Regions from separate parts of the Sphingobacterium sp. 18053 genome, predicted to be linked through region 1. Evidence: riboswitches for the same ligand, from Rfam matches in the RefSeq annotation. Region 1 holds a riboswitch; each other region holds the start of a gene.

Region 1 (8,356 bases):
ACAGAGGTCGTTGAATAGCCTAAAGATTTCTTTTCCCGCATAATACCCAGTGCTGTCACTACAACCTCACCGATTTGGTTACTCGAAGCTGTAAGCTGGATGTTTACAGACTTGCTTTCGCCAACAGTAATCTCCTGATTGTCATAACCAACAAAGCGAGCCAATAGGATCTGTCCTGGCTTAGCTGCAATCGTATAACGCCCTGCTGCATCAGTCTGCGTTACTACAGTCGTTCCTTTAATTAAAACTGTTACACCACTAATTGGATTTCCCGTAGCGGCATCTTTAATTACCCCAGAAATGGATTGTTGAAAATTTAGGAAATTACTATTTCCCTTTAAAGCGCATAAGGCGGCCGCCGCTTGGACCTGTGTATAACTGGTCGCTAGAGCAACAAGCGGAATAATCCACTTTTTAGAAGCCGTCACCAGTTTGATTTTGTCAGAATACCACATAAGTTTAATAATGATAGATTAACTTGATTTATAATTCGTTTAAACCGGCAGTTTTTTTAAAATTGCAACCGGTTGCAATAGATTATTAGGCAAATAAATGTATTATTAATGATACATCAAAATATTAATTGTCAATTTTACGCTTTTAAAACCTTTTAGCTACGATTTTATTCAGCTCGTCGGCACTTGTATACCCTTATGTATCTCCGGATTAGCATGGTTGCTTCCGTCAAATTGCTGTATATCTAAACAGGCTTAAAAAATACAATTCATTGCCTATATAACCCTAAAAAAACCATTTTGTTTAACACGACAAAAAAACTCATAAAATAAAAACAAATCAGCTATTTAAAGTAAAACAGCCAACTCCAAACTTTAAAAAGGACCTTTCAAAAGATTATTTTAATATTAGCTATTATTCATATACCCATTCTACAGAAATAAAACCTAAATAGAAATAAAAGAAATACACGGATTCAATAAGATGAAGAGTAACGCAACCTATATAAGGTATAATTTATTGAATCAATTTAATGTTTAAGCAGGTAGTTTGAATGGAAAAACCATCACATACAGTCAATGGTTAAACTATTCCTTTTGGCGGATACTTTATTCCTTATAACAGCTCTCAAAATAAAAAGAGTCTCTTAGTTTTGCATCGGATTCTTTGTAACAAATCATGATTGGAGATCAAGTACCTCGGTGAGGTGGTCGAATTTCAATATTAAAATATCAACGTATGAATTACCAAAAACGACTAAAATGGGCATTTATTTCAGGCATAGCTGGCGCCATATGCTGGATTGTGGGCGATATATATGTCGCGGGCTTTGATGTAGATCCCAAAAACTATCCTCTTTTTTATAGTACATATTCCGAAAAGGTTGACGTTGGACTTGCGACTTTAATGCTAGAAGGATCAACCAACCGCCTCATGTTTGGGGCATTAATTGCTGCGATGACAGCAACTTTATTTCTACCTGGTGTTTGGTTGGTATATCAATACATTTTGGATAAGAATACATGGTATGCCAGGGGAACCTACTATTTACTGGTTATCAGTGTGATGCTTATGCCTTTGGGGCATGCTGTTTTCTATTTTACGGGAGAGATCTACAAAGCAATCTATAACACCGATCCTGTCGCCCACCCCTATTTGTTAAAAATCGCCGCTGGCTTTCAAAAAACAATGTTTATCACATGGGGGACAGCGATCATCACGATGTTAGTCGCCTATTTAATATTTTCAATTTTTATATTTGCTGGTAAAACTAATCTACCAAAATGGGCAGGATTGATCAGTCCGCTATTTCTTACCATTTACCAGCTTCCTTTGAAATTAATCCTACCTCCATCTGACTTAAGAGGATGGATAGGAGCTGCTGCATTTAATATATCTTATTTGATTTTCTTTCTATTGCTTTTGTTTTGTTTCAAACTACCTTCGGAAAAAGAGACATCACAATAACAGCTGACTAGGATAATAACGGCTTTTGAGTGAACACAAAAGAATTCAATCTCCACCCCATTAGGATTTTTAAGGCGTTCCAAATTAGGATCCCCATAGATAGTAGCACTAGTTTCGGTTACAAATTGAACACCTAAATTGTATCGGCAAAACTCCCGAAATCTTCATTTGTCCTTTAACAAAAAAGACTATCCTAGGATAGTCTTTTTTGTTTATAAGCTCTTTTGCAACAACTTGTGTTGCGAAGCCGTAAAAATGTTCCGGAAGATTATATTGATTTCATGTTCGATGGCGGCCCCTGAAATTCCGGTATGTGGATAGAGTCTTATTGTATTTGTCAAGATAGATTCCACAAAATCTCGACTTTGTATCCCTATCTGTTCATAAATTGCTGCATTATCATTGCCATCATGAAGATTTTCCCAAGAAAGAGCGGCCAAATTCATTATTGCTTCCGTCCGATTAACATAATCTTGCTGAAAGTCATCAAGTACCCTAAACGCTTCTCTACTTTCAGTCTTCTCCCATTTGGATTGATTGCTTTTTAACACAAATAGTTTTTCGATTAAATCCAAAAAGCGCTTATACATTCCCGTAAAGTTGGCCAGTAAAGTCAATTCCGCAAAAGGCATAAAGGGATATTGATACAACAGCTCGCTACGTGTACTTTTTGCCGCATCAATCTCAAAAGACTGCCTACCATCAACAAGTATGTCTTCCAGCGAAAAGGAATGCGAAGCCGTAGCCTCCAATCCAAATGTATCCCAGTCGTAATGCACCAGTACATGGTCACGATCCACAAAAAATGATTTTATTAGTGGTTCACCTTTTTCGTCCAACACGGGTTTTCCTGCCTCCTGAATTGCAGCATTTAAGGTAAAATAGGTTAAATGAGGAGCACCGGTAGCATATCTCCAAAAACCGCGGAGCCGATAATGTTCACCTTCACGTGTAGCTGTACCTGATGCCTGTCCACTGCCGCCAAAACAAACCCGATCCGTTTTGAAAATCTGATCTCCTAAAACCGGATCAATAAAACCGACAAAGAGATTTGCTCCTGAGCATAACGTTACTGTCCAAGCTAATCCCCCATCCCAATAAGCCAGATCAGCCAATAAATTGAGCCCTTCAGGTAGACTTAACCCCAATCCACCCAATGCAGGTGGAACCCAAATCTTAAACCATTTCCGACGAAAAATAAGTTTCAGTTGTCCATCCGACAATGTTTTCTGATGGATTCCCTTAGCTTGATTATCTTTCAGAATAGCAATATCTTCGCTACTGAGTTGCATATCTTTCTTCACTTATTATTCTCCTCCAATTAAAATATCCACTAAATGCCATAACAAATAAAAACAAAGTCAAGCCCGAATAAAGAAATAACCCTTTATGGATCAGTAAAGGAATTGCTATCAGATTACTGATATTCAACAATATCCAATTTTCTATCTTCCGTTTTGCCAATAACCACATCCCTGCCCAAGCTGTACAGGAAACTGCAGAGTCCCAAAGTGGTACATCAGAATCCGTTAAATGTACCAATCCGAAATAAAACAACAGAAAACCGAGAGCGCAGATTCCCCCTACTATCCACCATTCTTTCGGCTCACAATGCGTTATGGGAGCTGCAACATCACTACTATATTTCCAATAGATCCAGCCATAGATGCTCATGATCAAATAATAAAGATGTAGTAATATTTCTGCATATAGTTTCGCATGGAATAATACGTAAACAGAAATTAAGATACCAATAATCCCAAAAATGTAATTGATCGATTTATTTTGCCGGGAAAACCAAACCTGTAAAACACCAAAGGATACCCCTAGCCACTCCGCGATGGTGGCCTGTTGGATCTGTTTTATAAAAGCTTCGAAAATTGTTTCAGAAGTCATCGCCTTGTTTATTATTTCGTGTAATTCATAATAAACCTATGGGAGAAAAACGGACGTTTTTATTGAAATTAAATCCCTACGCCAGCATTACCTGGATCAGGTATATAAAAGCGATTGTACAAGGAGGTACAATCGCTTTTATTGGGTATAATCTCAGCCGAGAATGACCATGGTCATTCCAAGCACCCCATAAGTATATTTTCTGTCGAATTGATTATTCTATATCAATCAATTTCAACGCTTTGTGCGTACGCGTACGCGTTTCTTTACATAGTTGCGCATCATCGTTCAATGATTTCCCGTGTGAAGGAATCATTTCACGTAGTTTTTTACGGTATTCATCTGATTTCGCACGTTCAGGGAAACATCTCTTCAACAGGCTGATCATGATAGCAACTGAGGTCGAAGCTCCAGGAGAAGCTCCTAATAGCGCTGCAATAGAACCATCTGCACTAGAAACGACCTCTGTACCAAATTCTAAAATTCCACCTTTCTTTTCATCTTTCTTGATGACCTGAACACGTTGTCCTGCTTTCTCGATAACCCAATCCTCCAATTTAGCTGTAGGCATAAATTGTTTTAAAGACTCTAGTTTATCTTTTGGTGACTTCATGACTTCAGTAATAAGATACTTCGTCAAAGGTAAGTTGTCAAGTCCGGCTGATAACATCGGACGGATATTGGACAGTTTGATAGAAGCGGGTAAATCGAAGTAAGAACCTTGTTTTAAGAATTTAGTTGAAAAACCTGCATAAGGTCCAAACAATAACGCTTGTTTGCCATCAATATAACGTGTATCTAAGTGCGGTACAGACATTGGAGGAGCTCCAACAGAAGCTTTTCCATATACCTTCGCATGATGTGTATTAATGATTTCTTCATTTACACAACGTAGCCATTGGCCCCCTACAGGAAATCCGCCATAGCCTTTCGCTTCCGGTATTCCAGATTTTTCCAACAATAACAACGAGTGGCCACCGGCCCCAATAAATACAAACTTTGCTTTGATTTCTCTCTTTGTTCCTGTCTTTAAATCTTTGACCTCCACTTCCCAACGGCCATCTTCTTCACGTTCGATGTCGATTACTTCATGGTTTAAGGAGATCGAAATATTTTCTTTATTTTCAAGATTAGCGATCAAATCACGTGTCAACGACCCAAAATTAACATCAGTACCCAGATCCATTTTTGTCGCAGCGATTTTTTCGTCGGCCTCGCGTCCTTCCATCATCAATGGAATCCACGATTTCAACAATGCCGTATCTTCGGTATACTCCATCCCTTTAAACAAGTTTTGGGTCGTCAATGTTTCCCATCTTGTCTTTAGGAATTTAGCATCTTTTTCACCAAAAACCGCACTCATGTGTGGAATACTACGGATAAAATTTTCAGGTTGGGCAATAATGCCTTTATCAACGAGGTAGGACCAAAATTGCTTAGACACTTCAAATTGCTCAGCAATTTTAACTGCTTTATCAATCTTTACAGAACCATCTTTCTGTTCGGGGGTATAATTTAACTCGCATAAGGCAGAGTGACCCGTGCCAGCATTATTCCAAGCGTCAGAACTTTCAGCAGCCACAACATCCAAACGCTCAAGAATTTCAATATTAACGTCTGGGCTTAATTCATTGATTAGAGTACCCAAAGTAGCACTCATAATACCGGCGCCGATCAGAACAACGTCAACTTCTTTATTTGATTTTTTGCTCATGTTTTTGTGATTGATGCAAATTTAATATAGTTTTTGGTAAACGTCCAAGTCTTTTGTCAAAAAACTGTACTTTTTAGAACCACTTATTCAAAAATACCATTGATTTATTAAAATAATCCTAAGTGAGCGATCGCTTACCGTAAAATTTTAAAATTGTTTCCTGAAAACACTCCCCCACTCCAAGATAAACACAAGGTCAGCACACAATGTTTTTCTATTTTAAACCGTTATTTATCGAAAGATTTTGTGTTATAATATAGTTTTAACATTTTTGCAGAACATCGAAAGGCAATAGTGTACACAATAGCTAAAAAACAAGATCATTTATTCGCTAATACGACGGCATCGAAAAAACACAAGCACTGTGGTATAACCAAGATAAACCAAATGGAAACGAGTTCATGTTTCGTATTGAATTCCAATAACAGACGGGCTGTGAGAGAAAGACAGCGCGTGGAAAATGGACATAAATGCCCAAGTGTGAATAATTGAAGAACAAATAACTTATACAGATGAAAATACTTGAAGGAAAAATTGCTTTAGTAACAGGAGCATCAAAAGGAATCGGAAGGAAAATTGCGGAAGTGTTTGCACAACATGGTGCCAACGTCGCTTTTACATATCTTTCTTCTGTCGAAAAAGGACAGGCGCTGGAACAGGAGCTTCAAGCTTTCGGCACCAAAGTGATTGGTTATCGCTCTGACGCTTCAAAATTCGAAGAAGCAGAACAATTAATCAATGCGATCGTTGCCGATTTTGGAGGATTAGATATCGTTGTAAATAATGCCGGTATCACAAAAGACGGCTTGTTAATGCGTATGACCGAAGAGAATTGGGATGATGTATTAAATGTCAACTTAAAATCTGTCTTTAACGTTACAAAAGCTGCTTCGAAAATTATGATGAAAAACCGTAAAGGTTCATTTATCAATATGTCTTCAGTTGTTGGAGTTCAAGGAAATGCTGGTCAGGCAAATTATGCCGCATCGAAAGCTGGTATTATTGGGTTCACAAAATCTATCGCTAAAGAATTAGGTTCTCGTAATATCCGTGCAAACGTAGTTGCTCCAGGTTTTATACGTACCGAAATGACTGATGTACTGGATCCTAAAGTTGTGGCTGGATGGGAAGCCGGAATTCCATTGAAACGTGCTGGCGAACCAGAAGACGTTGCCAATGCATGTCTTTATTTAGCATCTGATTTATCAGCATACGTAACCGGACAGGTTCTTCCTGTTGATGGTGGTATGTTATAAAATAAACAGGCTTAGGTTAAGTTTTCTTAACTTGACCTAAGCCTGTTCCCTAGTTATATTTCAGGGCCTATCCTGATCTATTTCTACGAAACACCTATACACGCCACAATTAACGGTGTTCTTTTCCAAATTTTAGTTAATTTTGTCTATCAAATTTTTAAATGCTATGACGAACTGGAAGGATTTTTTTGACATTAAAACAGAGGATGATTTTAATCAGCATTGTTTAGATACCTACCAATTCCAAAGCCAGCATTGCAAAGTTTATCGTGACTATATCAGACTCCTTGGGCGAGAAAAAGACCTTATTCAGCACTATACGGATATTCCTTTCATGCCCATCGAATTTTTTAAGACTCAACAGGTTATTGCTGAAGGAATGGAGGCTGAAATCGTATTCTCGAGTTCGGGTACAACAGGTATGGTCACCTCAAAACATCTGGTCGCTGACCGGAGTATATATGAGCGAACTTTTCGGAAGATTTTTGAAAGTTTCTATGGTCCGCTAAGCAACATCGCCGTCCTTGCATTGCTCCCATCCTACCTAGAGCGAAGTGGTTCGTCGCTGATCTATATGATTGATGATCTCATGAAGCAAAGTGAACAACCTGAAAGCAATTATTTTCTCTATAACCACCAAGAGCTTTACGATACACTTATTAAGCTCAAAAATAAAGGCACAAAGACCATCCTCTTTGGCGTAACGTATGCCCTACTCGACTTCATTGAACAATATGCCTTTGAATTTCCTGAACTGATCATTATGGAAACCGGCGGAATGAAAGGTAAGCGTAAGGAAATGGTGAAACAGGAAATCCATAAACTCCTGGAAGAAGCCTTTTCTGTCCATGGTATCCATTCTGAATATGGCATGACAGAGTTACTCTCACAAGGCTACTCTTCAGGTCAGGGAATATTCTATCTTCCCAAATGGATGAAAATCTTGATTCGAGATACCAATGATCCTTTAAGCCTGATTCCTTTGAATAAAACTGGCGGTATCAATGTAATCGACCTCGCCAATCGCTACTCGTGTTCATTTATAGCCACACAAGATTTAGGCAAAGTATATCAGGATGGATCTTTTGAAATATTGGGACGTTTTGACCAAAGTGATATTCGTGGTTGTAATCTCTTGGTTCAGTAATGATCTAACATGATCAGCGCGGCATTTGCCAAACGGCTTGGTTCCCTCAAGGCAAGTTGCCTATACCACAATAAAAAACACCTGGTCTTAATGCACGGCCAGGTGTTTTTTTATTCGAATTACGATCCTTATTTCAGACTCGGATCTTCAAAGGTGTTGCCCGATCGCATATCCCCTGAGTCATATCCTTTTTTAAACCATTCCATACGCTGGGCGGATGTACCATGTGTAAATGATTCAGGAACAGCATAGCCCTGTGCTTCCGTCTGTAATTTATCATCACCAACAGCAGCTGCAGCTTTCATCCCGTCCATTATATCATTATAATCAATTTTTACATCTGTTAATTCATTGATGTAATGCGCCCATACACCAGCATAAAAATCCGCTTGCAGCTCGGTCATAACGGAAATCCTGTTA
Region 2 (8,356 bases), on a different contig from region 1:
CCTGCATGGCCATCATACTGCCGATAATACCGGGCAAGGGGCCTAGCACCCCATTTTTATCGCAATTTGGAACCTGCTCCGGATCGGGGGGAGTTGGAAAGATATCTAATAGGTTTTTACTACCCTGATAGTTAAAGACAGCCAGCTGGCCTTCGAAACCATAGATGCTACCGTATACCAAAGGTTTATCGAGTTGTAGGCAGGTCTGATTAAGCAGGTAGCGCGTTGTAAAGTTATCACAGCAATCGACAATGATATGATAGGGAGCGAGCATTGCTAGCGCGTTGTCAGCATCTATTTTTACCTGAAAGGGTTCAAAATCAATTGTGCTATTGTGCTGTCGTACATAGGCTGTGGCACTTTCTGTTTTTGCTTGGTGTATATTATTTTCGGAATGAATGATCTGTCTATTAAGATTGTGGATTTCAACCCGGTCAAAATCAACCAGCCCAAGTTTGCCTATACCGGCCGCGGCTAAATATTGAACGACAGGACTCCCGAGTCCGCCTGCACCGACGACCAATACCTTGGCATCCATAATCTTCCGTTGTCCGGCAACGCCAATCTCTTCGATAAAAATCTGTCTGCTATAGCGATCAAAAATGTTATCTTTTTTCATGTATTTAACGTACAATACCCGCGTAATTGCTTTCCCAGTCTTTCATCACTGGAGAATAGCCCATTTTTCGGATTTGATTTTTTATTGTTTCCATATCTCTTTCATCACTTACTTCAAATTGTTCCAAAGCTTGGGGATCGACAACATAGCCTCCAGGATTGGTTTTTGAAGCTGCACTCATCGTGGTTACGCCAATGGGTATGATATGATCCCTGAAGGTTTGGTTTTCTCTGGTTGAAATGGAGATTTCCAAATTTTCATTCCACAGGCGATATGCGCAGATCAACTGCAGCAGATCACGATCGGCCAAATGAAAATTTGGCTCAACAGAACCCGCGGCTGGTCGTAAGCGCGGAAATGAAATTGAATAACGTGTCTGCCAATATTGTTTTTGCAAATAGGCAATGTGTGCCGCGGTGAAAAAGCTGTCCACCCGCCAGTCCTCTAGCCCAAGTAATACCCCCAGTCCGATTTTATGGATTCCGGCCCGGCCTATACGGTCAGGCGTATCCAAACGATAGTCAAAATTGGACTTCTTTCCTTTCGGATGATATTGTTTGTAAACTTCTCGATGGTAGGTTTCCTGATAGACCAAAATGGCATATACCCCTGCGGTCTGTAGTAGTCGGTACTCGGATTCTTCCAGTGGCTGTACCTCAATGGATATCTGTGAAAAATGAGGTTTTAAAAGGCGAATAGCGTTTAGGAAATAATTGATCTCGACCGTTTTGTTGGCTTCTCCGCTGACTAGTAAAATGTGGTTGATTCCCATGGATTTAAGTGCCATTGCCTCCAGTAATAGTTCGGTGTTGCTGAGGGTTTTGCGTTTAATTTTATTGTCCATGCTAAAACCGCAATATGTACAGATGTTTTGGCACTCATTGCTCAGGTAAAGAGGGGCATAGAGTTGTACGGTTTTACCGAAGCGACGTTGCGTGATTTGTTGTGTTTTTTGTGCCATTTGTTCCAGATACGGTGCTGCAGCCGGTGAGATGAGCGCGCTAAAGTCAGCGAGCGTTAAATGGTCTTTTTCTAACGCGTGTTGTACATCCTGATTGGTAGCGTCATAAATCTGCGTGTGGACGTCATTCCAGGAGTATTCATCGAGTATCGTTTTGAAATCTGTCATAAGTGAATCATCAATCAAATAAAAATGAAGTTAAGGGACTCGAACCGATTGCTTGTGATCCGATCTTTCCTAAACCGGCTTCATAAGCCTTTCGTCCAGCGATAACAGCCTCTTTGAATGCTTCGGCCATACGTATCGGATTATTTGAGACCGCAATTGCCGTATTGACCAAGACTGCATCCGCTCCGATTTCCATGGCTTTGGCGGCATCGGATGGAGCTCCGATCCCAGCATCTACAACCACAGGGACATTACTCTCCTCAATAATAATTTCGAGAAAGTCCAGTGTGCGAAGCCCTTTATTACTACCAATAGGAGCACCTAAAGGCATAACAACTGCTGTACCTGCATTTTCCAATCTTTTACAAAGTACTGGATCTGCGTGAATATAAGGCATGACAACGAAACCCCGTTTGGCCAGCGATTCAGTTGCACGCAGGGTTTCAATAGGATCGGGCAGTAAATAACGAGGGTCGGGATGAATTTCCAGCTTTACCCAGTTGGTTTCCAATGCCTCCCGTGCAAGTTGGGCTGCGAGCACAGCTTCTTCAGCAGTTCGTGCTCCCGAAGTATTGGGAAGCAAATGGATTGCCGCCAGATCGAGCGCACTGATGAGACTGTCGTCTGCGCTGGTCTGGTCGATTCGTTTGAGGGCAACGGTGACCAATTGGGAGGCCGAAGCCACAATGGCATCGCTCATTTCTGTGAGATTACCGAATTTGCCCGTACCCAGAAATAATCTGGATTCAAATACGCGATCGGCTATATGTAGGTTGCTCATAATAAAATTTTATTGATGGATGAAACAATGTTTGGAGTCTTGGTTACGATTCCGGAGAGTGCTACACCGTAAACTCCAATTTCTAATAGCTGTTGGATATCTTCAAGTTGGCTTATACCGCCAATTGCGAATATTGGAATAGGGGGCAAGCCCGCTAGGCGGACTTGTTGGATGATGTTTTCATATCCTGCAATCCCCAGTAGGGGACTTAGTTTTTGTTTTGTTGTGGTATAGTTGAATGGTCCGAGTCCGACATAGTCACAATCTTCACTTATTCTTTGTTTTACATCCGCAAAGCTATTGGCAGTACCGCCGATTATTTTTCCTGCACCCAATATGTCCCGGGCAGCTGTGACGCTGCAGTCATCCAGTCCCAAGTGCACGCCATCTGCGTCTACAGCCGCTGCAAGCGAAGGATGGTCATTGATGATACAGCTGGCACCAAATTCGGAACAGGTTTGCTTGATCTGTTCTGCAAGCATGTAGCGGCTCTTTTCATCGGCGTCCTTCCATCTGATCTGTATCCATTTGGCCCCCGCATCCAGCGCTTTCAGTATGTTATTTTTTTGTTCAGTTAATGTTTGTCCCTGCGATATATATTGGAGTTTTTCCATAGTTTTTGTTTGCATGCTATAAAATTTTGAACTGGCTCAGGGTGCTTCCATAAAGTACCATATAAGGCAATTCCATCTGCACCTTGCTGCATCGGGATAAGACAGTTATCTTGGTTTATCCCTCCAAGACCGATGAGACCAACAGTAAAGTTGGAGCGTGACGGGAGCTGATCCAACCTTGCATTATGCACTCCATACCCCACTTTAGAGATGCTCGGAAATAATGGACTTAGAAAAGCATAGGCCCAACATTCATCAAGGCTATTGAATTGATCGATATCATGAACAGATGTTGAACAGATTGTTGTAGGCAGCATTTGATTTGTTGATCTATCCTTTCTATTCTTTTCGTTCATATGAATACGTGCGATTCCGAGCTCAGCCGATAGGTGAGGGTGGGAATGTAGGACCAATCTGTCCAAATATGTGGAATCTATAGATTCCACATATTTGGACATTTGTAGGTCTGTAAAATGATACTTGCGCAAGTGCAGGATATCGAGTCCTTCTTTGAACAAAGCGTCTATAATCCCTTTTTCGGAAGGGATCGTTTCTGCTGCTGTCAAAGCGATGATCATGAATAAATCTCTTTTCCTTGCGCGATGAATTCCTGCGATTTTTCCAGCATCCCTTGTGCGGCACTATCTCTGATTTCCTGCGTAATTTTCATCGAGCAAAATTTGGGACCGCACATGGAGCAGAAGTGAGCCACTTTGGCCGCATCTGCCGGCAATGTTTCGTCATGATATTCCCGTGCTGTATCTGGATCCAGGGAAAGGTTGAATTGATCTTCCCATCTAAATTCAAATCTCGCTTTACTCAAGGCATTATCACGGTATTGTGCACCTGGATGTCCTTTGGCCAAATCGGCCGCATGGGCAGCTAGTTTATAGGTGATTACACCGTCTTTAACGTCTTTTTTATTTGGTAAGCCCAGATGTTCTTTGGGCGTCACATAGCAAAGCATCGCACATCCATACCAACCGATCATCGCAGCTCCAATGGCTGATGTGATATGGTCATAACCTGGAGCAATATCAGTTGTTAAGGGACCCAAGGTATAAAATGGAGCTTCGTCACAACAGGCCAATTGCTTGTCCATATTCTCTTTGATCAATTGCATAGGAACATGGCCCGGACCTTCGATCATCACCTGAACATCGTGTTTCCAGGCGACCTTGGTGAGTTCGCCCAGTGTTTCGAGCTCAGCAAATTGAGCCGCATCGTTGGCGTCCGCAATGGCACCTGGACGGAGACCATCGCCAAGTGAAAAAGCAACATCATATCGCTTCATGATCTCACAGATCTCCTCAAAATGAGTATAAAGAAAGTTCTCTTTGTGGTGGAAAAGACACCATTTGGCCATGATAGACCCTCCTCTGGAAACAATTCCCGTTACTCGAGATGCTGTGAGATGGATATAACGAAGCAGTACGCCGGCGTGTATGGTAAAGTACGAAACACCCTGTTCGGCCTGTTCAATCAGGGTATCTTTGAATATTTCCCAGGTAAGGTCCTCGGCCACTCCCTTCACTTTTTCGAGCGCCTGATAGATTGGTACTGTACCGATTGGAACGGGCGAGTTACGGATAATCCATTCGCGGGTTTCGTGAATATTTTTGCCAGTGGATAGGTCCATGATTGTATCGGCTCCCCACCGACAGGCCCATACCGCTTTCTCAACTTCTTCCTCTATACTTGAACTTACAGCGCTATTGCCAATATTGGCATTAATTTTAACAAGAAAGTTGCGCCCGATAATCATGGGTTCACTTTCAGGGTGATTGATATTATTAGGGATGATCGCTCTTCCGGCAGCGATTTCCTCACGGACAAATTCTGGTGTAATAGCTTTATCATGTGTTCTAGCACCAAAGTTTTGCCCTTTATGCTGATGATCCATTCCGGGGGTACTGGCCGTGAGCTGCTCCATACGTTGGTTTTCACGGATAGCAACGTACTCCATTTCTGGGGTAATAATGCCTTGCTTTGCATAATGTAATTGGGTGACATTCCTGCCGGCAGAGGCTACTTTTGGTTTATGACCATAGGCAAATCGGAGTTCATCCAACGTTGGATCAGAAAGGCGTTTTTGTCCATATTCAGAGCTGATGCCAGGCAGCTGTATGACATCCTGACGATCCAATATCCACTGATCGCGAAGGCGAGGGAGGCCTTTCCGGATATCGATATGGACGGTGTCATCCGTATAAGGTCCAGAAGTATCATAGATTGTTACCGGCGGATTAATTTCTACCTCTCCATTCGTTAATTTGGTTGGACTCAAGGAGATTTGACGCATAGCGACTTGAATAGGAAATAGTTTTCCGGATACAAAAATTTTCTTTGCATTTGGAAAGGGGGATTGCGTAATTGTTTCAGCTGTCATTTTTTTCTGTATTGGGTGAATTACTCGGTTGATTTTTTGGGAATGGCTATCCGCCCTGAGATGCGGTAATTAAGATAATCTGATCGTAAGGTTTAAGTGTTGTCGTAGCCCAGTCCTTTTTGGGGATGACTTTGTTGTTGATGGCTACAGCCACACCCTGAGTTTTGCCAGATAATTCCAAAAGCAACAAGCCTTCAAGTGAAGTAAGTGGGGGGTCGAAAAATCGAATCTGATGGTTTATTGTAAGTTCCATTCCTTAATTTTTTTGGTAAAACTTTAGGAATGGCTACACAAAGGCACAGCAATGCACCTTGTAGACAGCTCACTTTTCCCTACGCCAGTATGATCCGGATCAGGTTCTAAGGGTAAAATCTCAGCCTGCACGAGCAGACACCCCTAAAGTTGCGACTAAGATAAGGTTATTTTTATGAAAGTTGCAAGAAATTTATTTTGCAGACTTAGACATATTGTGCAGGAAAGTACAGGTCAGTATGTGGGAAATATTTGATATATTAGTTTTTTGAATCAGCTAAAACAATTTAACAACCACCAAGAATAGTATCTTTTAATGCGTAGGATTTTATTGACAACACTGTTGTGTATCGCTAGCAACACTTATGCCCAACCTAAAAACAACTGCAGCGCCGTGCAGTTGACATGCGAACATTTGGTCAATCCATTGGGTATTGATGCAATTCACCCGAGACTTAGCTGGCGACTTGAGGACCAACGTAAAGGTGCGGTACAACAAGCTTATCAGATCCTTTTAGGGCAAGATTCGCTGGCACTGCTGAAAGAGACAAAAGATAGCTGGGATAGTGGCAAACAGCTCAGTTCTTCCATGTTAGTGCCCTATACCGGCACACAGTTAAAGCCACAGACTAAGTACTTCTGGAGGGTTAAAGTATGGGATAAGGATGGTGTATCAACACGTTCTGAAATAGCATCTTTCGAAACAGGAATGATGGGAATGGACCTTTGGAAAGGAAAATGGATCAGCGACAATAAGGATATTCATGCGCGGGAAACGCCTTATTTTAGAACAGAATTTAAGGCAAATAAGCAGGTAAAATCTGCCCGCGCGTATATTGCCGCAGCAGGATTATATGAACTTTCCATTAATGGCCAGCGCGTTGGCGACCATCGTCTGGATCCAATGTATACTCGATTTGACCGACGCACATTGTATGTCGTGACGGACGTAACCCAGCAGCTTCAAAAAGGAGAGAACGCCATTGGCGTTGTTTTGGGGAATGGCTGGTATAATCATCAACCACTGGCCGTTTGGAACTTTGATAAAGCACCATGGCGGGCCCGGCCAACATTCTGTTTAGAACTGAAAATCGTTTATATCGATGGAACGACGGAAACCATTGTTTCGGATAAGCAGTGGAAGACAGCTTCGGGACCAATCACTTATAATAATATTTACACTGGTGAGCATTACGATGCAAGACTGGAAATACCTAACTGGGATAAACCAAAATACGATGATTCGGCCTGGCAGGCTGTTCAGTATAGAAATGCGCCATCTGCATATATCGTTTCCCAACAGATGGTACCGATTCGGCTCGTGAAGTCCTATAAGCCAAAATCAGTGACAAAGATAGACCAACGTACCTATGTGTTCGATATGGGGCAGAATATGGCCGGGATTACAAAAGTTAAAGTGAAAGGAGCTGCGGGTACTATGCTGCGTATCAAGCATGGTGAGCGGTTGTTGGCGGATGGGCATCTTGATCAGTCCAATATTGATGTTTATTATCGGGGCGATAAGGAAAAGGAGCCCTTTCAAACTGATATATTGACCTTAAGTGGTCGGGATGATGAGTTTATGGCAAAGTTTGGTTACAAAGGGTTTCGTTATGTCGAGGTTAGCAGCAGTGCCGCAATTGCATTGGATAGTTCGGCTGTGACCGCCTATTTTATGCATAGTGATGTGTCTGCTATTGGACAGCTCAAGACATCGTCAGCGTTGGTCAATAAACTATGGACAGCGACCAACAATGCCTACTTGTCCAATTTGATGGGCTATCCTACAGACTGTCCGCAGCGCGAAAAGAACGGTTGGACAGGGGATGGGCACCTTGCGATTGAAACAGCTTTATACAATTTTGACGGGATAACAGTTTATGAAAAATGGATGGCGGATCATCGTGATGAACAACAGGAGAATGGTGTCTTACCCGATATTATTCCAACTGGCGGATGGGGCTACGGTACCGCAAATGGTTTGGATTGGACAAGCACCATTGCCATCATTCCATGGCAGATTTATCAGTTTTATGGAGACCCACGTGCATTAGAAGAATGCTACCTAAATATCAAACGCTATGTCGATTATGTAGACGGAATCAGCCCGTCTGGGTTGACAACGTTTGGGCGTGGAGACTGGGTGCCAGTGAAGTCACAGTCCAATCTGGAGTTGACCTCGTCTGTTTATTTTTATGTGGATGCGACCATCTTGGCTGCTGCGGCCAAATTGTTTGGATACACAGCAGATCAACAAAAATATGAACTGCTAAGCGAAAAAATTAAGACGGCTATCAACGCTAAATTTTTAGATGCTTCCAAGGGTGTTTATAGCAATGGAACACAGACCGAACTGAGTGTACCTCTCTATTGGGGTGTTGTACCCAATGAAATGAAAGCCCGTGTTGCCGCCAACCTGAATAAGAAAGTGGAAGAGACCAACTTTCATTTGGATGTAGGCGTATTGGGTGCTAAAGCATTATTGAATGCGTTAAAAGATAACGGTTATGCAACGACAGCCTATAAGGTCGCGGTACAAGATACCTACCCGTCTTGGGGATGGTGGATTGTA
Region 3 (8,356 bases), on a different contig from region 1:
CAGGTTCTTTCTGTGCAAAGGCATAAGAAGCGTATACATTTGAATGGTCATTTAGCAAATAAGTTGCACCAGCTTTAGGGTTTAAGAAATTAAACTTAGGATGATAATTATAATTTTTCACCTTATCATCATCACCATACATGTGGTAATCTACATTCCGATATTGAATATCGGCCATTAATATCCACTTATCTAGTTTATAATCGACCTTTAAGAAATTACTGAAATCATTTTTTTGTGATTTCCCGAAGTAATATTTATCGTCAAGAAAACCTGTTGATGCATATTGTGCCCAAATCACCTGGCCATAATGTTTTCCTTTGTATTGATTATAAGCTCCACCCCAAGTAATTTCAAGCTGATCATTCGGTCTGTAATTTAGGGCATAGGTCATGCCATAAAAATAATTATCAAGCCATCTCCTGCGGACGAGATCTGTTTTTTGTATGGTATCTTTACCAATGATGACGTTAGGCAAACCGTATTTACTTAGTTTATCTCCGGGTCTCATTTCTTCATAGTAACCATAACCTCTTGTATAGTGTAGGGCTGTATTGAGCGTCAATTTGTCGTTCAGGATATTGGTATAATGAAGTTGATGATGTTTCTGCGTATAATTATCTGTTTGATTTTGATACGTATATAGATTATAATCCCGGCCGGCGTTCATGAAACGATCCTTCTCTGCGCCCGAGATTTCGAGTGCATTATCTGCATAGTCATCCATGCGTGATCGATCGCCAGTAATCAATGGTTCGGGAACGCCATTCCAGGCTTGATATGTCTTTTCTTTTCCCCAGAATACAATTCCTTTTAAAATATGTTTCTTGCCATAATAACCTCCGTCCACATAAAAAGATTGTAAGTCTGAACTACCTCTTTCGATATAACCATCGCTACTGATTCGAGATAATCTGGCATTGAAGGCAAATTTGTCGTTAATTAGCCCGGTACCTACCTTGACTGTATTTTTCCAGGTATTGTAGGAGCCAAATGAATTGTTGAGCTCTGCGTAAGGGGTTTCGACTAACGTATTGGACTGAATATTTAATGAGGCTCCAAATGATCCGGCACCATTCGTCGAAGTCCCAATACCACGCTGAACTTGGATGCTCTCGGTAGAAGAGGCAAAGTCGGGAAGGTTTACAAAAAATGAACCCATGCTCTCCGCATCATTTAAAGGGATTCCATTTAATGTTACGTTGATTCGTTGATTATCCGATCCCCTGATTGTCATTCCGGTATAACCTATACCTGCACCGGCATCGGAATTGACCTGCACGGATGGAGTCTGATTTAAAAGGAATGGAATATCCTGGCCGAGGTTATTACGCGTTATTTCTTCTTTGGAGATGTTTTTAAAGGTTGTAGGAGCATTTCTTTTGGCACGGGTAGATTGAACAAGTACCTCTTCCATTTGAATTGTACTAGGTTCTAACGCTACCGTAAGCTCCAAATTGTCTTTAACATCCACATTTTGGCTCCATGTTTTATATCCAAGAGAAGATACCTGGATCTGGTGCTTACCTGTATTGATACGATATAGTTTAATCAGTCCATTTTTGTCCGATTGGCCAGCGAAGGATGCTTGTCCATCTATGGATATGGAAACATACTGTAAGGGGGTCTGATTAGTATTGTCTACAGCTTTAATTGTCAGATTTTGTTGCGCAATGGCAATTTGGCTTGAAATAGTAGCTAAGGAGCTACAAATCAAAAATTTGATCATGGTAATGTATTTTGTTTGAGTTAAACAAATCATAGCAAGGGGTTACTATGACCGCACTATTTAACTAACCTCTCCCTACGCCAGCATTATCTGGATCAGGTGTACAGAATTTAATCTGTTGGGTATAATCTCAGCCTTTATTTGTGTTCCTGACAAAACAAGGCACCCCTATTCGATGCTGCGAATATATAAATTTAAAATTGAAATGAAGTATAAAGAAGTAATTTATGACAAATGGAAAAGAGTGGATTTGCGGTATTATTTCTTTTTGGTTAAAAATTTGTGCAAATTGTTGTTTTTGGTATTTATTGTTCTTTTTAGGTACCTTGGCATGAATTTTTCTACTAGAGGTATGTATTCATACAGGTCAAAAAATTTTAGTTACTAAATTGATAGTGAGGAGATAAAATGTTAAAATATTTAAGCGCTAATTATATTCTGCCGATTACTTCAATGCCAATAAAAGACGGTATTGTTTCGGTAGATGAGGAGGGGGTAATTCAAGGTATCTATGACCCAACTTCATTTACACCTTCAGATAAAACGAAGGTTGAGAGATATGAAGGAGTGATAATTCCAGGTTTTATCAATGCACATTGCCACATTGAATTGTCGCATATGAAAGGTATTGTTCCTAAAGGTACGGGGCTTCCGAGCTTTCTCAGTAAGGTGATGACAACGCGGTCGGCATCGATGAAAAAAATAGATGACGCTATGGCCAAAGCCGATCGAGATATGTACGAAAATGGTATTGTCGCAGTCGGAGATCACGCCAACACTGATAATTCTTCAAAATTGAAGGAAGATTCACAGATATTATATCACACATTTGTGGAGGTGCTCGGAATTGAACCTGAAGAAGCTGACTTTAAGTTAAAGGAGGCTAAATCGTTGACCCAAGAGTTTAGGAATGGGCATGTATCCATTACTCCGCACGCTCCCTATTCTTGTTCGAAGGTCCTTTTTAAGAAATTCAAGAAGATGGTTCCGGAAACAAATATTATCAGTATTCACAATCAAGAAAGTGAAGAGGAGAATAAACTGTTCCGTTATAAAATGGGTGAGTTCTTGGACTTTTATAAAAGTATAGGAAAAAATGCTGATGCGATTAAGGCGCAGGCAAGAAATTCGATTCAGTCTTATCTTCCTTATTTGCCTTATCCAAATAAATTATTGTTGGTTCATAACACCTATACCTCTCTTAAAGATTTGGATTTTGTAGAGCGTATGGATCGTGATGTGATGTGGTGTCTCTGTCCAAAAGCCAACCTTTATATTGAGGGAACATTACCAAAGGTTCAGAATTTTATGAATGCCGGACAGCGTTTGGTAATCGGAACGGACAGTTTAGCTTCAAACGATACATTGTCCATTTTGGAGGAGCTAAAGGTATTGCATGCGCACTTTGAGGATCTGGATTTCTTGCAGACTATTCAATGGGCTACAATCAATGGTGCTATCGCGTTGAACATTGAGAATGAATTTGGCTCACTTGAAGTGGGTAAAAAACCTGGGATTGTGTTGTTGCAAGGTATGGAACACATGCGCCTAAATGAAGATGTTAAGGTAAAACGTTTAGCGTAGTATTTAATTCCCCAAAACTTCTGTACTTTTGCTCTTATTGAACCGTCCATGACTATAATAACGAAACTATAGTCATGGTAAGTTCCATCTGACCGATGGAAGAAAAAATAAGTTACAGATGAAACATTTGAATATTTCAATAAGAGGTAAAGTACAGGGGGTCTTTTTTAGATTGACAACCAAGGCGGTTGCAGATCAAGTCGGTGTTAGAGGCTTTGTTGTCAATTTAAAAGATGGTTCTGTCTATATAGAGGGCGAGGGCGACGATTTTGCACTAGATTCACTGTTGGAGTTCTGCCAAGAAGGACCCGAGGGTGCAATCGTTGAAAGTGTTGAGGTAAAGGAAGGCGAAATGAAGGGCTTTTCCAATTTTGAAGTAGTTAAAAGAGTTCAATCTTAAGCCGTTTCGCCTTGTCAGTACTTAAAAAATTCGCCGGACAGACCATGATTTATGGCCTGAGTACGATTATAGCCCGTATGCTGTATTTCGTCATGACGCCATTGTATGTCCTCAAATATCCACCTGCGTCCTACGGAATATTTACTAATATGTACGCCTGGGCATCCATGATCAATGCCGTTTTGGCATTTGGAATGGAAACAACTTTTTTTAGGTTTCTCCAAAAAGTCGAAGAAAAGGATAAAAAGCAGGTTTTCAATAACAGTTTTATCGTCATTGCCTCTTTGGCAACATTATTTTTTATTACGGCCATAGTCTTTGCTGGCACTATTGGTAGCTGGTTGAATAAGGGAACTTACAATGCCGATTACGAGAGCTATGTGAAGTATTTCGCCCTCATATTGGCATTGGATGCTTTAGCTATTGTTCCTTTTGCGAAATTGAGATCGGAGGGAAGGCCTATTCGATTTGGTGCTATTAAATTGGCCAACATCGGTATTATGGTTATTCTTAACCTATTCTTTATTGCGCTAGTTCCCTATCTGATAAAAGATGGTGGTACTTTGGGTAATTGGTGTTCCGGTTGGTATAGAAATGAATGGATAGGTTATGTATTTATTTCTAATATTGTGGCAAGTGCAGCAACCTTTCTATTGCTCCTTCCTGAAATGAGGGGTTTCTATTTTAAACCGGAAAAGCAGCTAATCTTAAAGATGCTATCGTATAGCTTTCCGATTTTAATTGCCAATATTTCTTATATCATCAACGAAAATTTAGATAAAATTGTGTTGCCAATCTACCTGCCTAAGGATATTGGGGATCGCGATTTGGGGATCTATGGAGCCGTTGGAAAATTAGCAATGTTTCTGAGCATTTTTGTTCAGGCTTTTCGATTGGGGGCCGAACCATTTTTCTTTTCTTATGCAAAAAATGCCAATGCAAAGAAGACCTATGCGTTGATTATGGAATATTTCGTAATTGCCATGATGTTAGTTATGCTGGGGATTACAGCGAATATTGACTGGCTGAAGTATTTTATTAAAGGAAATGTGGAAACTCGTGACTTATATTGGTCTGGACTTTTTATCGTTCCGCTATTACTATTCAATTATGTCCTGCTGGGTATTTATATGAATCTCTCCGTATGGTATAAGCTTTCCGATCAAACGCGGTACGCATTGTATATTTCATTGGTAGGGGCAGGAATAACCATCGTTGCAAATTATTACCTGATCCCGAGGTACAGTTATGTTGGAGCATCAATAGTCACATTTCTAGCCTACTTTTCTATGGTGGTGCTATCTTATGTATGGGGGCAAAAACATTATCCTATACCCTATAAATTGGGCAAGATCCTGATGTATATACTTTTAGGGATATGTTTCTCCTATCTATCCTACTTTGTATTTAATCATAATGCCTTCGTTGGTAATGGGCTTTTGATTGCTTACATTGGAGGTGTATTTATGATGGAAAGAAATCAGCTCAAGCGATTCATAAAGAAAGACGCTTAAACGAAAAAAGGTCGTGCTAATATTAACTTAGCACGACCTTTTTCTTTATAAATTGTGGACTTTAGGATTATACCATTTCTGCCGAGAAATTGTGTTCAATTTCATGAAGTACCTCAAGAATCTCAGCTTGGCTTTGTAAGCTGACCAACTTCATTCGGTGTTCTTTAAAGTTAGGGATTCCTTTGAAGTAATTCGCATAATGCCTGCGCATTTCAAAAATACCCAATTTGTCACCTTTCCATTCAATGGATTTGTTCAGATGTGTTCTGCAAACCTCGACACGTTCGGCAATAGTTGGTCCTTCTAAACGCTCACCAGTATTGAAAAAATGTTTTATTTCTCTAAAAATCCAGGGGTATCCGATTGCTGCACGGCCAATCATAATGCCATCCACTTCAAACTCCTGCCGCCATACCGCAGCTTTTTCGACAGAGTCTACATCGCCATTGCCAAAAATTGGAATCTTGATGCGCGGATTGCGTTTGATATCACGAATCATAGACCAGTCCGCCTGACCTTTATACAGCTGCGCGCGCGTACGTCCATGAATAGCAAGTGCTTTGATCCCCACATCTTGTAACCTTTCGGCAACTTCGTATACATTTTTTGTGTTATCATCCCAGCCAAGACGTGTTTTCACCGTTACGGGTAAATCCGTAGCCTCAACGACAGCTTTTGTCATTGCAACCATTTTATCGATGTCCTGTAGCAGGGATGAACCAGCTCCTTTGCAGACTACTTTTTTAACTGGACAGCCGTAATTGATGTCGATTAAATTAGGCTCTGCTTTTGTGCAGATCTCAGCAGACTGACGCATACTTTCAATATCTCCACCAAAGATCTGAATGCCAATAGGACGTTCATATTCAAAAATATCAAGTTTTTGAATTGACTTTGCAGCATCCCGAATTAAGCCTTCCGAAGAAATAAATTCAGTATACATTAAATCAACACCATTCTGTTTGCACACATAGCGAAACGGAGGATCACTTACATCCTCCATCGGAGCTAATAACAATGGGAATTTACCCAAATCAATATTTTCACCAATCTTGACCGACATCTTTGATAATTTTTTACAAAGGTACAAAATTTGGCATTAGTATAAAGTTAGCTAACTGTCACGAGTTTAGAGCCGATTTTTGATCTCTTCAGATCCTGTCGAACGTTGACCGTTCGAATCGCCAACCCCGCCAAATCGATAGTTAAAGGAGAGTATAGCCGTCCTACTGTCAGGGTTCGATTTCCCTACGAGCCTTATTGTTGACGAAAAGGTCTCATAACGCCGATTGTTGGTCCTCAAAATATCATTCACAACTAGCTTGACAGATGCTCTTTTATTGAGTATATTTTTTTGGATGCCAGTATATATTTGGCCGTAACTCTTGATCTGACTTAAGCCTATTGTCAGCCCCGATACGTAGTTCCCGCCGAGTTCTATAGACCAATCTTTAGGCAATTTGAATGTATTCTGACTATTGAGTGTAAGCGTATTGCCTTTTCGGCTGATCAAGCCATCCTCTTGTGGGATATTATATTCATTACGGTAATAATTTGCGAAGTGTGTAGCTGACCACCAAGCTGTCAATTGGCTAGGGGCGATAATTGACAATCCGTAATTTCTAAATGAACCAATATTCTCAGGACGTTCGTAGGTAATGTATGGATTGGTTGGATCCGTACCAATGATCTCGTTAACGACATTGGTCCTCTTTGCATAGTTTAAGGTCAAAATATATTTGCTGGCAAGTGTATAGCCAAACTCAAGAGAATGCTCGTAAGCAGGATTCAGCTGAGCATTGCCTTCCGAATAGGAAAAAGGATCTGTATATACTCGAAATGGATTGAGATCCCAAAATGATGGTCTTTGTACGCGGTAGCTGTAGCTTGTCTGCAATTTGTTTTTTTCATTGAGGGTATAGGTTAGAAATGCCGAAGGAAATAGTTTGAAATATGATTTTTCAAATTGCTCATGGAGGGTGATTTGATTACCTAAAGTATGCGTATGCTCACCTCTGACACCAACCTGTGCCGAAATTTTATGCCAGCTTTTGGATAGATTGATATAACCCGCTTGTATTGTTTCTTTGTAAATGAAATGGTTGCTTGTTGTCAGGTCCGGGACGTATTGATCCTTTTGTAAGGTGTCATAATGCAGGTCATTTTCTGTGCGTACATGACTGGCTTTCCAACCTGTCTCCAGTTTATACCCTTGGGCTAGCGGGAGTATATAATCCAACTTGGCGACGTACACTTTATTGTCTGATGGAATGTCTCCTCTACGTGACGATGGTTGGTTGAGCGTGGAGCCATCTGCTTTCGTATAATTCGTGTTCAGCTGCTGATCCATTTTGGAATAATGGTCGACAAGATCGAGATCGATCTTTAGTTCGTGCCCTTTCTCGTTAAATTTGACAGTATAGTTGACATTGTAGAGCATGTCCCGCCAGTGTTCTTTTCCTTCCGTTATCGTAGCAGAAGACCACACTAATTGATTATCGTCAAAGTTTCTGAAACTATTTGTCGTGGGTTCATACTTCGGATATTTGCCAAAACCGCCATTGATAAGTAGGCCAAGTGTCTGTTTGGAATCTATGTTATAATCTATACCAGCTCTAAAGTTATTAGACCGTAGTTTGGGGCGTATGTTATTTTCCTGTTGGCTATAAGATTCTGGAACATTGTGCTGATCGGGATAAAAATACCGGGTGAGGGAATTGAAATATTCGAGGTTCTGATGATATTGATTGTAAATTCCAAATACATTGAGTTTCTCCGTGCGGTAATTTAAATTGAGACTACCGCCAAGATGTGTGCCCCTGCCTAACCCTCCATTGAGCGAGATGGCACCGTTCCATCCTTGTTTTATTCCTTTTTTTAAAACGATATTGATAATTCCTGCTGAACCGGCCGCATCTTGTTTTGCACTAGGGTTGGACATAACCTCGATTTTGTTGATATCAATGGAAGATGTGCTCCGCAGTAAATTGGCAAGTTGATCGCCTGAAAGATAGGTCATCTTGCCATTGATCATCAGGGTTGCTCCCGATTTCCCTTTCATACTTAATACTCCGCTGTCATCTACAGCTATTCCTGGAATCTTATTCAGTAGTTCAAGTCCATTATTGC
Region 4 (8,356 bases), on a different contig from region 1:
TTATCAGCATCGCATAATGCTCGCATTGGAACAACTGAAAAAAGAGGGCGCTGATCCGACGAAAATTGCTATCATCGGCTATTGTTTTGGAGGTTCAGGAGCATTAGAAGCGGCGAGAGCCGGCTTCCCCGTCAATGCAGTGATCAGTATCCATGGAGGCCTATCCAAAGCTGCCGACAGACCCAATGGTTCAATCAAAACAAAAGTACTCATTGAGCACCCAGCAGCCGATAAAAGTGTATCAAAAGAAGATTACGATGGGTTGGTCAAGGAATTAAATGAAGGAAAAGCAGACTGGCAAATAATCACTTACGCAAATTCTGGACACACATTTACGAATCCCGAGTCACCCGAATATAACCCCGTAATGGCTAAACGTGCCTGGGAGCACACCTTATTATTTTTGAAAGAAGTATTAAATTAAATAGCAAAGTCAACAACAGCAATATCGACCCAAATGAATTATAACGTGAAACTGCACATTTATCCGATTATCGTTCAGTTGTTAATATTGCTGTTGTATAGTCCCATCGCCATATCACAAACAGTAAAATCGCTAACCATAGCTAGTCCTTCGCAAGCAATATTGTTTGTCACCAATGAGTCCGATAAATCGACCGATTTTATCATGCGTCTACACGAAAAAAATGCTGCTGAGATTTTCAAACAGGTACCTTTTAGCACAACAAAGTTATTGGTCACAAAAACTGATGCAAAAAAACTTACATTCATCGTTAAAAATCACCAGTGGACCATCGACGTATTGTCATTGAAGCAACGTCATGCCATGATCTTGTTTGATGGATTAGCAAAACCCAAGATCATATACGATAGTAATACCTATCTGGCAGCAGCCAAACCGATATTAAACACCAGCACACCAATTGCGTCAAAGAAAGCTTCGGCACAATATAATGCCTCACATTTCTTTGACTCAATCGCACAAGTTCAATTTATTCCATCCGGGCAATATGCAGCGGCTGTTATCGCAAATCCCGCTCTTCCTCTTTATTACAGTCAGCGTAAGAATATATGTGACGGCACTTATGTAATGCAGCAGTTTTCGGACGAAAATGAGGTGCAATCCGGTGCAATTATGACGACTGTATATGAAGAAGGCAAAGAGATCACATCGAACAATCTTTCCGGGGGAAATAATTATTACAACAAAAGATGCTATAATCAATTCGGACTTATCGACTCCATACAGTACCTTCAAAATAGTAAGTGGAGCAGCAGTACAATTTACCGGTATCTCCCAAATGCCATTGTTTCCTACGATCCTACATTTGAATCGGCGATGATTTATCACTTGAACAATAAACTCCAGGTTATAAAAAATGAATCCATTCATTTTGTATATCAACGGAGAGACTGGACCATTTACAGTTATGATCAACAGAATCGAATTACTGAAGAGATTTCGGGCAGAAATGATCAAAGAGAAAGTCGCGTCCGCTATCAGTATGATAGTCCGGAAACAAGTGACTACTCACTACGCCAAACCTTCGATCAAAGCGATCGACTGACAGCCGAAATCAAGCGATCGTACCGAGCCAACGAAACGATTGATGAGTTTTATTATGAGGGTGTATTACAACAAAAATCTATTGTAAAAGATCTCGGAAACTGTACCTACGAAAGCTTGATATATAACAAGGAGGGAAAGTTAACAGCAAAATACATACAGGCAAAGAAAACCAACTAAACGAACAGAAAAACTGCACTAAGCTCAGACAATAAGATTCTTGATTTTGATAAAAAATATTCGACGAAACACGGTAAAAAACACATTTCTGCACTAATTTTGATAGCGATACATAAACGTCAAATTGAGAAAAAGAAAACTGATCAGTCAACACCATCCCATACTCTATTTTATTGCAGTATGGGCGAGAAGAGTGCAGCGCAAAGCCGTTTGGCTATTTGATAATAAGAAATACAGCACAGCTAAATCAGCTGAAAAACTTCCCTTTCGTATTAAAAAGCATCAGTCTGTCTTATTAAAAAAATTGGGCGAAAATAATATGCAACTGCAGATTAACAAAGTTACCAACCTGAAAATTGCAGCAGCACAGATTAATAGCATTCTGATCAGACCGAAGGAAACCTTTTCATTTTGTAAACTCGTTGGACTACCCACTGTAAAAAAAGGATATCTGCCCGGCATGGAGTTATCCTTTGGTGAAGCAAGAGCGGGTATTGGCGGTGGAATCTGTCAAATATCCAACCTCATCCATTGGCTTGTTATCCATAGTCCACTCACCGTCAATGAACGTTATCACCACTCTTTTGACCCTTTTCCTGACGATGGCCGTGTTTTGCCATTCGGTAGTGGAGCTACCGTCTTTTATAACTATCGTGATTATCAATTCACCAACAACACGCCTTACACCTTTCAAATAAATCTCTGGTTCACAGACAAATGTTTAGAAGGTGAATTGAGGATCGATCAAGAACTGGATTTTGCGTATCATGTCTTTGAAAAAGAACATCAATTTCTTAAAATAGACAATCAGTTCTTTCGTAAAAATGAGATTTGGCGCGAGAAGTTTTTAAAGTTTCAGGGTGGAAAAGTTTTAGAGACAGAGCTCTTGACCAAAAATTTTGCCCGCGTCACCTATGTTCCTACTGCGTATATTGAAATTAGTGCCGATCAAAATACGGCCGATTAATTCAACAAGCTAAGTGATCGAAAAATGACTGATATGAAAAGTCCTCTTTTTTGTTTAAGTTTGGTCTGGCTTTGGGGGTATTCTGTATAGAATTGAGATAGTCCCTTTGAACCTGATTCGGTTTATACCGGCGTAGGGAAAAGCAAAAATCCACTGTACAGCATACTCCTTTACTGCACAGGCTATCGCTCTTCTTCCCTCCAAGGCCACAAAGTACATCTTAGCATATGTAAAAAGAATGGAAGATTCAATTATCAATTTATTAGAGCAGCTGAGGGTTGAAAAACCCCTTGTACACAACATCACAAACCTAGTCGTGATGAACAATACTGCCAACGCACTTTTAGCCTTAGGAGCGTCCCCTGTGATGGTACACAGTCCATTAGAAGTACGCGAGGTTGTCGATATTGCACAAGCTCTTGTCATTAATATCGGCACCTTGAGTGAAGAAACAGCCGAAGCTATGCTGGTTGCTACCGAACATGCCAATACCATTGGACGGCCATGGGTACTTGATCCTGTTGGTGCTGGAATATCAGCATTCCGCAATGATTTATTATCCAATCTACTGGATCTTAAACCAACAGTTATTCGTGGAAATGCATCAGAAATCATGACGCTGTACAACTTCAACCAACCGAACACAAAAGGAGTCGACAGCACGACAGCAAGTAAAGATGCCCTCCGATTTGGCCAATTATTACAAGAACAAACCGGCTCCATTATCTGTATTTCTGGAGAAGTAGACTATATCCTTTCACAGCAATACCGGGTTGAAGTTTTTAATGGCAACCCTCTAATGACACAGGTAACAGGACTTGGCTGTAGCGCTACTGCACTTATTGGCGCATTTTTAGGTGTTACAGACCAATATTTTGAAGCAGCTGTTGCCGGTGTGTCCATTTTGAGCTTGGCGGGAGAACTCGCTGCCCAAACAGCAGCTGGCCCGGGTACCCTGCAATTGAATCTCTATGATGAACTCTATCAGCTCAATGCAGAACGTCTAAAATCAAAGCTCAAGATCAAACGCTATGCGCATTAATCCGCTTTTCCCCTACCCTCTATATTTGGTGATTTCTGAGCGAGACTGTTATCCTCAAAATTGGCTCAGTGTCGCCGAAGAGGCCATTATTGGTGGAGTCGATCTTATACAACTGCGCGAAAAAGCTGACGATCCGGCTACATTTTTGGATAAAGCCTTGCGCTTGAAAAAACTGACCGATCATTATGGTATTCCGCTCGTGATCAATGATGTTGTAGCAATCGCTGCCCAAATCGAGGCATGGGGAGTACATGTGGGTCAAAATGATTTCCAGCCGCTCGCTATTCGTGAAAAATATGGCGATAAATTAACTATTGGCTGGTCAATAGAAGACATGCAACAACTGGAAAGTCAACAAATGTACGCCGTTGACCACCTTGGTGTAAGTCCCATTTTTTCAACGAAAACAAAGGTGGATACGGTTACTGAATGGGGAATTGCGGGTTTAAAACAACTTCGGAGTAGGACGGAAAAACCATTGATCGCAATCGGAAGGATGAACTTACAAACTGTAGAAGAGACCTGGAATGCAGGTGCAGACTCCATTGCAGTCGTTTCGGCCATATGCCAAAGTCAAGATCCCAGAGCTGCCAGTGCACAACTAAAAGAACTATTAAAATGACAAAAGATAAAAAATACCGCGTCCCCACTGTACTCAGCATTGCAGGTTTCGACGGTAGTGGTGGTGCAGGTATACAAGCAGACACCAAAACGATATCTGCATTAGGATGTTATGCCATGAATGTCTTAACTGCCCTACCCGTACAGAATACACAAGGTGTAAGAAATATTTATGAAATTCCTACGAACGCTGTCCGAGACCAATTAGATGCTATTTTTGACGACATCTATCCCGATGCAATCAAAATAGGGATGGTACACAACATTGAACTTGTGGAGCTTATTAGCAGCTATTTAAAAGAATATAAGGGACCTATTGTTTTTGATCCAGTCATGGTATCGACCAGCGGGCACAAGCTCATTCACGATGATACAATTCAGGCCTGCATAGAACTTCTTTTTCCTTTAGCAACGCTGATTACACCAAATTTAGATGAGGTAAGTGTTTTAGTAGACGAAGTTATTGACAATGTCGAGAAAATGGAAAAAGCGGGAAATAGCTTGTTGGCCAAGGGGTGTCAATCCGTACTGATTAAAGGCGGGCATCTCCAAAGCCAAGAGTTAACATCCCTGTTGTTCCAGCAGAAGAATCCAATAATTGAATTCAAATCACAAAAAATTAACAGCAAAAATACACATGGCTCCGGTTGTTCGCTTTCTTCAGCAATTGCGAGCCATTTGGCACAAGGCGTTGGCCTCGTTAGCGCAGTAGACTTCGCATTGGCCTATATACACGCAGCAATAGCTGGTAGCAAAGACCTCGTCATTGGCAAAGGAAATGGGCCATTAAATCACTTCCACAATCCGATTAAACTTATTCAATATGAACTGGACTGATCATGCCTGGGATTCAATAACATCAATTTATTCAGATATACTTGCTATGCCGTTTATTGTTCAGCTTAGTAATGGCAGTCTTCCCCTGGATAAATTTCAATTTTACATGCAGCAGGATGCTTTCTATTTAGAAGAATTTGGCCGCGTCCTTGCTTTTATAGGTGCTAAAAGCACGGATAATCAACAAGCATTGGACTATTTCGAATTTGGTCGCAATGCGCTTCTTGTTGAACGGGCACTACACGAAAATTACTTTCGGGAATTTGGTTTAAGTCCTGCCGACAATGGCAACAAGATCGAACCAACCTGCCATCATTATGTCCATTTTCTTAAAAGTGTAGCCGCTTTCGAGAGCGTTGAGGTCGCTATGGCGGCAACACTCCCCTGTTTTTGGATTTATAAGGAGGTCGGAGATCACATTGTATCGACAGCAAATACACAAGGAAATCCCTATTCCAAATGGATAGAAACCTATAGCGGTGAAGATTTTGCACAGGGCGTTATCAAAGCGAAAAACTACGTTGACAAAATTGCAGCAGAAACTACTGCAACAAAACGGGAGAAGATGCGACAAGTATTTATAACAGCTTCCCAATTAGAGTATCAATTCTGGTTAGCAGCCTACAAACGAAGGGTATGGTAAACAAACTATTGTCCGATACCGAACAGTTGATGTTCAAAAATGAGCATTAACGAAAATAGCACTCAGGAACAAAACTAGTGTTAATCAGTATTTTAAACGGATTTAAAGTTTTGGCATTACTATTATACTATAGGTGGCAGTTAACAATAGAGCCTGTGCATAAGCACATAAGAAACGATAAAAAGGGAAATTAAAATGAAACTTTCAGTAACAATAAATTTAAACTAATAACAGAAAATAATGAAAAGAATCTTAACCATTGCCTTTATTTCATTTTTATATGTAGCTCAGGCACAAGAACGCGAAACGCGCAAGATCACTGCTCCAGATGGCATTTCATCGGCAACTTCACTACGTGTGGATTACATTCATTCAAATCGAAATGAAGTTGTTGTTGAAGCAAACAACCCTGAACATTTATCCCTTATCGAAACGACCGTAAAAAACGGTACATTGTACGTACAGTATAAAAGAAATACGCAAATTAGAAATGCGAGAAACAATCGTGTAATTGTTTATTCAAGTAAGATACCAACACGTTTCTCAGCATCTTCTAGCAGTTCAATTCATACCGATGAAACTATTAAGGCCGATAAAATTTCTGTTGACGTATCTTCTTCAGCAAGCATATCTCTTAAAAAATTAATTGCGGATGATATAAGCCTTTCAACCAGTTCTTCGAGTAATTTAACAACGGATGTGAGCAGTAAAAATTTGCAGGTATCTGCAAGTAGTTCGTCCAGCCAAGACATTTCAGGAAGTGCTTCAAATTTAAATTTGAACACCAACTCATCGGCATCGGTTGATATGAGCCGTTTCTCAACGACAAATGCCCAAATACAAGCGAATTCATCTGCAAATGTAACGCTCAGCGTGAAAGAAAACTTACAGGGAAAGGTTTCTACATCTGCAAGAATTGCGTTAAAAAATCAACCAAAAAATGTCCAAGTTGACAAATCAACTAGCGGCAGAGTAGTACTATAATTTTTAGTGTGGTCTTTAATAAAGACTGTTTGTTTATGTTTAATGTTTAGTTAGCTTAAAGGTGATACATACCCCAGTATCACCTTTGCTTTTATCCCCCTTTTTGCTCACACTTCTCCTTCTCCTTCTCCTTCTCCTTCTCCTTCTCCTTCTCCTTCTCCTTCTCCTTCTAAATTTACACATTAATCACCTCAAAAAGCAGTATCAGGAAATTAGTGAGATCGATAGCAACACCAGATTTCTACTCAAAAAAAACTATTTTAGGTCTCGGTTTCACGACATTTTTTGTATATTAATATTCATATAAATGACAAACTTTCGGCGTAATGGATAATTTTTTAGCGACTTGTATAAAGCAATTTCAATATTATAAATCATTGGGTGATAAAACATTTACACAACTAAGCACTGAACAACTCTTTTGGCATCCAAATGATTCAAGCAATAGCATTGCATTAATTGTAAAACATTTAGGCGGAAATATGCTTTCCCGTTGGACGGATTTTCTCAGCACAGATGGTGAAAAAGAAAATAGGAACCGGGATCAGGAATTTGAGAACAGCTGGACAGATCGCGATGAGCTTATTACCTATTGGAATGCTGGATGGGCTTGTCTATTTCAAGCAATTGAATCTCTCGGAGAAGAAGATCTCGTTAAAATCATCTATATCCGTAATCAAGGACATACTGTCATGGAAGCGATCTTGCGGCAACTCGCACATTATCCTTACCACATCGGGCAGATTGTCTATATCGGAAAAATATGTTTGGATGATAAATGGTCCACCTTATCGATACCCAAAGGTCATTCAGCTTCCTATAATAAGGAGAAATTCAGCCACGAAAAACAGCAACAACATTTCACCTCCGAGTTTCTAAAAGGGAATCAGGAGAATATGTATTAAATAAGCTTTTACACTCCATTAGCACAGTAATTACTTGAATGAAAGCATTGGATTTTAACCTATTTTTCGCAAACTTTTAAGTATATTTGTCATACATACAACTATTCTTTTTTAGTTGATTTCATTGGTAAGTACATTGTTTTAAGACTATGAAAAATTCGATTAAGATCATTAACAATTACGAGTATAAAAAGTTATTTCTACCTGATGTTTCTGAGCACAATTTATTCAATGAGAATAAAATTCAAGTCTATCGAATTGAAAATTACCTACGCAGTATCCTGATGCCTGTCATCCCCTATCGTACAACGTTTAATTTTCTCATTTTTGTAACGAAGGGATCCCTGACCCAACATCTCGAAAGCGCATCTTATACATTAACTGAAAATCAAGTCATTAATATCAAACAAGGCAATATCACGGCCACGCTGGCAATTTCTGATGATGTAGAAGGTTTTTTTGTGGTCTATGAAAATGAAATTGTGACTGATATTGAACTCGGTATAAACGATATCAAATTTTTCAATTCCCATCCATTTACCACACTAAAAGTACATGTAGCGCATTGGATCCAGCAAATGTTGATATTATTGGAAGAAGAACTTTTTACTGAGGGCCGTGTGATGGAAGTCTGCATTGCAATGATGCA

What was found. Region 1 has a riboswitch for thiamine pyrophosphate ahead of pnuC (nicotinamide riboside transporter PnuC). Riboswitches for the same ligand answer to the same signal wherever they lie in the genome.
Region 2: another riboswitch for thiamine pyrophosphate. It lies ahead of thiS (sulfur carrier protein ThiS); the one in region 1 lies ahead of pnuC (nicotinamide riboside transporter PnuC).
Region 3: another riboswitch for thiamine pyrophosphate. It lies ahead of GVK91_RS22810 (TonB-dependent receptor); the one in region 1 lies ahead of pnuC (nicotinamide riboside transporter PnuC).
Region 4: another riboswitch for thiamine pyrophosphate. It lies ahead of thiM (hydroxyethylthiazole kinase); the one in region 1 lies ahead of pnuC (nicotinamide riboside transporter PnuC).

What each region holds. Positions count from the first base shown of each region.
Region 1 is NZ_CACSJW010000004.1:317,433-325,788, forward strand. Features, by position in the region: gene GVK91_RS11195 (SusC/RagA family TonB-linked outer membrane protein) at 1-455, opposite strand, end outside; gene GVK91_RS11200 (DUF6796 family protein) at 1,195-1,923, shown strand; gene GVK91_RS11205 (acyl-CoA dehydrogenase) at 2,136-3,215, opposite strand; gene pnuC (nicotinamide riboside transporter PnuC) at 3,202-3,819, opposite strand; TPP riboswitch at 3,875-4,019, opposite strand; gene GVK91_RS11215 (malate:quinone oxidoreductase) at 4,034-5,533, opposite strand; gene fabG (3-oxoacyl-[acyl-carrier-protein] reductase) at 6,046-6,789, shown strand; gene GVK91_RS11225 (acyl transferase) at 6,956-7,936, shown strand; gene GVK91_RS11230 (neutral zinc metallopeptidase) at 8,065-8,356, opposite strand, start outside.
Region 2 is NZ_CACSJW010000008.1:21,467-29,822, reverse strand. Features, by position in the region: gene GVK91_RS18715 (HesA/MoeB/ThiF family protein) at 1-619, opposite strand, end outside; gene thiH (2-iminoacetate synthase ThiH) at 624-1,748, opposite strand; gene GVK91_RS18705 (thiazole synthase) at 1,759-2,529, opposite strand; gene GVK91_RS18700 (thiamine phosphate synthase) at 2,526-3,158, opposite strand; gene GVK91_RS18695 (thiamine phosphate synthase) at 3,104-3,721, opposite strand; gene thiC (phosphomethylpyrimidine synthase ThiC) at 3,718-5,532, opposite strand; gene thiS (sulfur carrier protein ThiS) at 5,579-5,785, opposite strand; TPP riboswitch at 5,845-5,940, opposite strand; gene GVK91_RS18680 (alpha-L-rhamnosidase) at 6,101-8,356, shown strand, end outside.
Region 3 is NZ_CACSJW010000010.1:179,632-187,987, reverse strand. Features, by position in the region: gene GVK91_RS22810 (TonB-dependent receptor) at 1-1,729, opposite strand, end outside; TPP riboswitch at 1,784-1,909, opposite strand; gene GVK91_RS22805 (amidohydrolase family protein) at 2,138-3,313, shown strand; gene GVK91_RS22800 (acylphosphatase) at 3,432-3,713, shown strand; gene GVK91_RS22795 (lipopolysaccharide biosynthesis protein) at 3,758-5,227, shown strand; gene dusB (tRNA dihydrouridine synthase DusB) at 5,295-6,290, opposite strand; gene GVK91_RS22785 (outer membrane beta-barrel family protein) at 6,357-8,356, opposite strand, start outside.
Region 4 is NZ_CACSJW010000003.1:50,452-58,807, forward strand. Features, by position in the region: gene GVK91_RS07320 (dienelactone hydrolase family protein) at 1-424, shown strand, start outside; gene GVK91_RS07325 (hypothetical protein) at 470-1,708, shown strand; gene GVK91_RS07330 (VanW family protein) at 1,833-2,675, shown strand; TPP riboswitch at 2,739-2,831, shown strand; gene thiM (hydroxyethylthiazole kinase) at 2,914-3,717, shown strand; gene thiE (thiamine phosphate synthase) at 3,707-4,339, shown strand; gene thiD (bifunctional hydroxymethylpyrimidine kinase/phosphomethylpyrimidine kinase) at 4,336-5,175, shown strand; gene tenA (thiaminase II) at 5,162-5,818, shown strand; gene GVK91_RS07355 (DUF2807 domain-containing protein) at 6,059-6,802, shown strand; gene GVK91_RS07360 (DUF1572 family protein) at 7,129-7,707, shown strand; gene GVK91_RS07365 (AraC family transcriptional regulator) at 7,857-8,356, shown strand, end outside.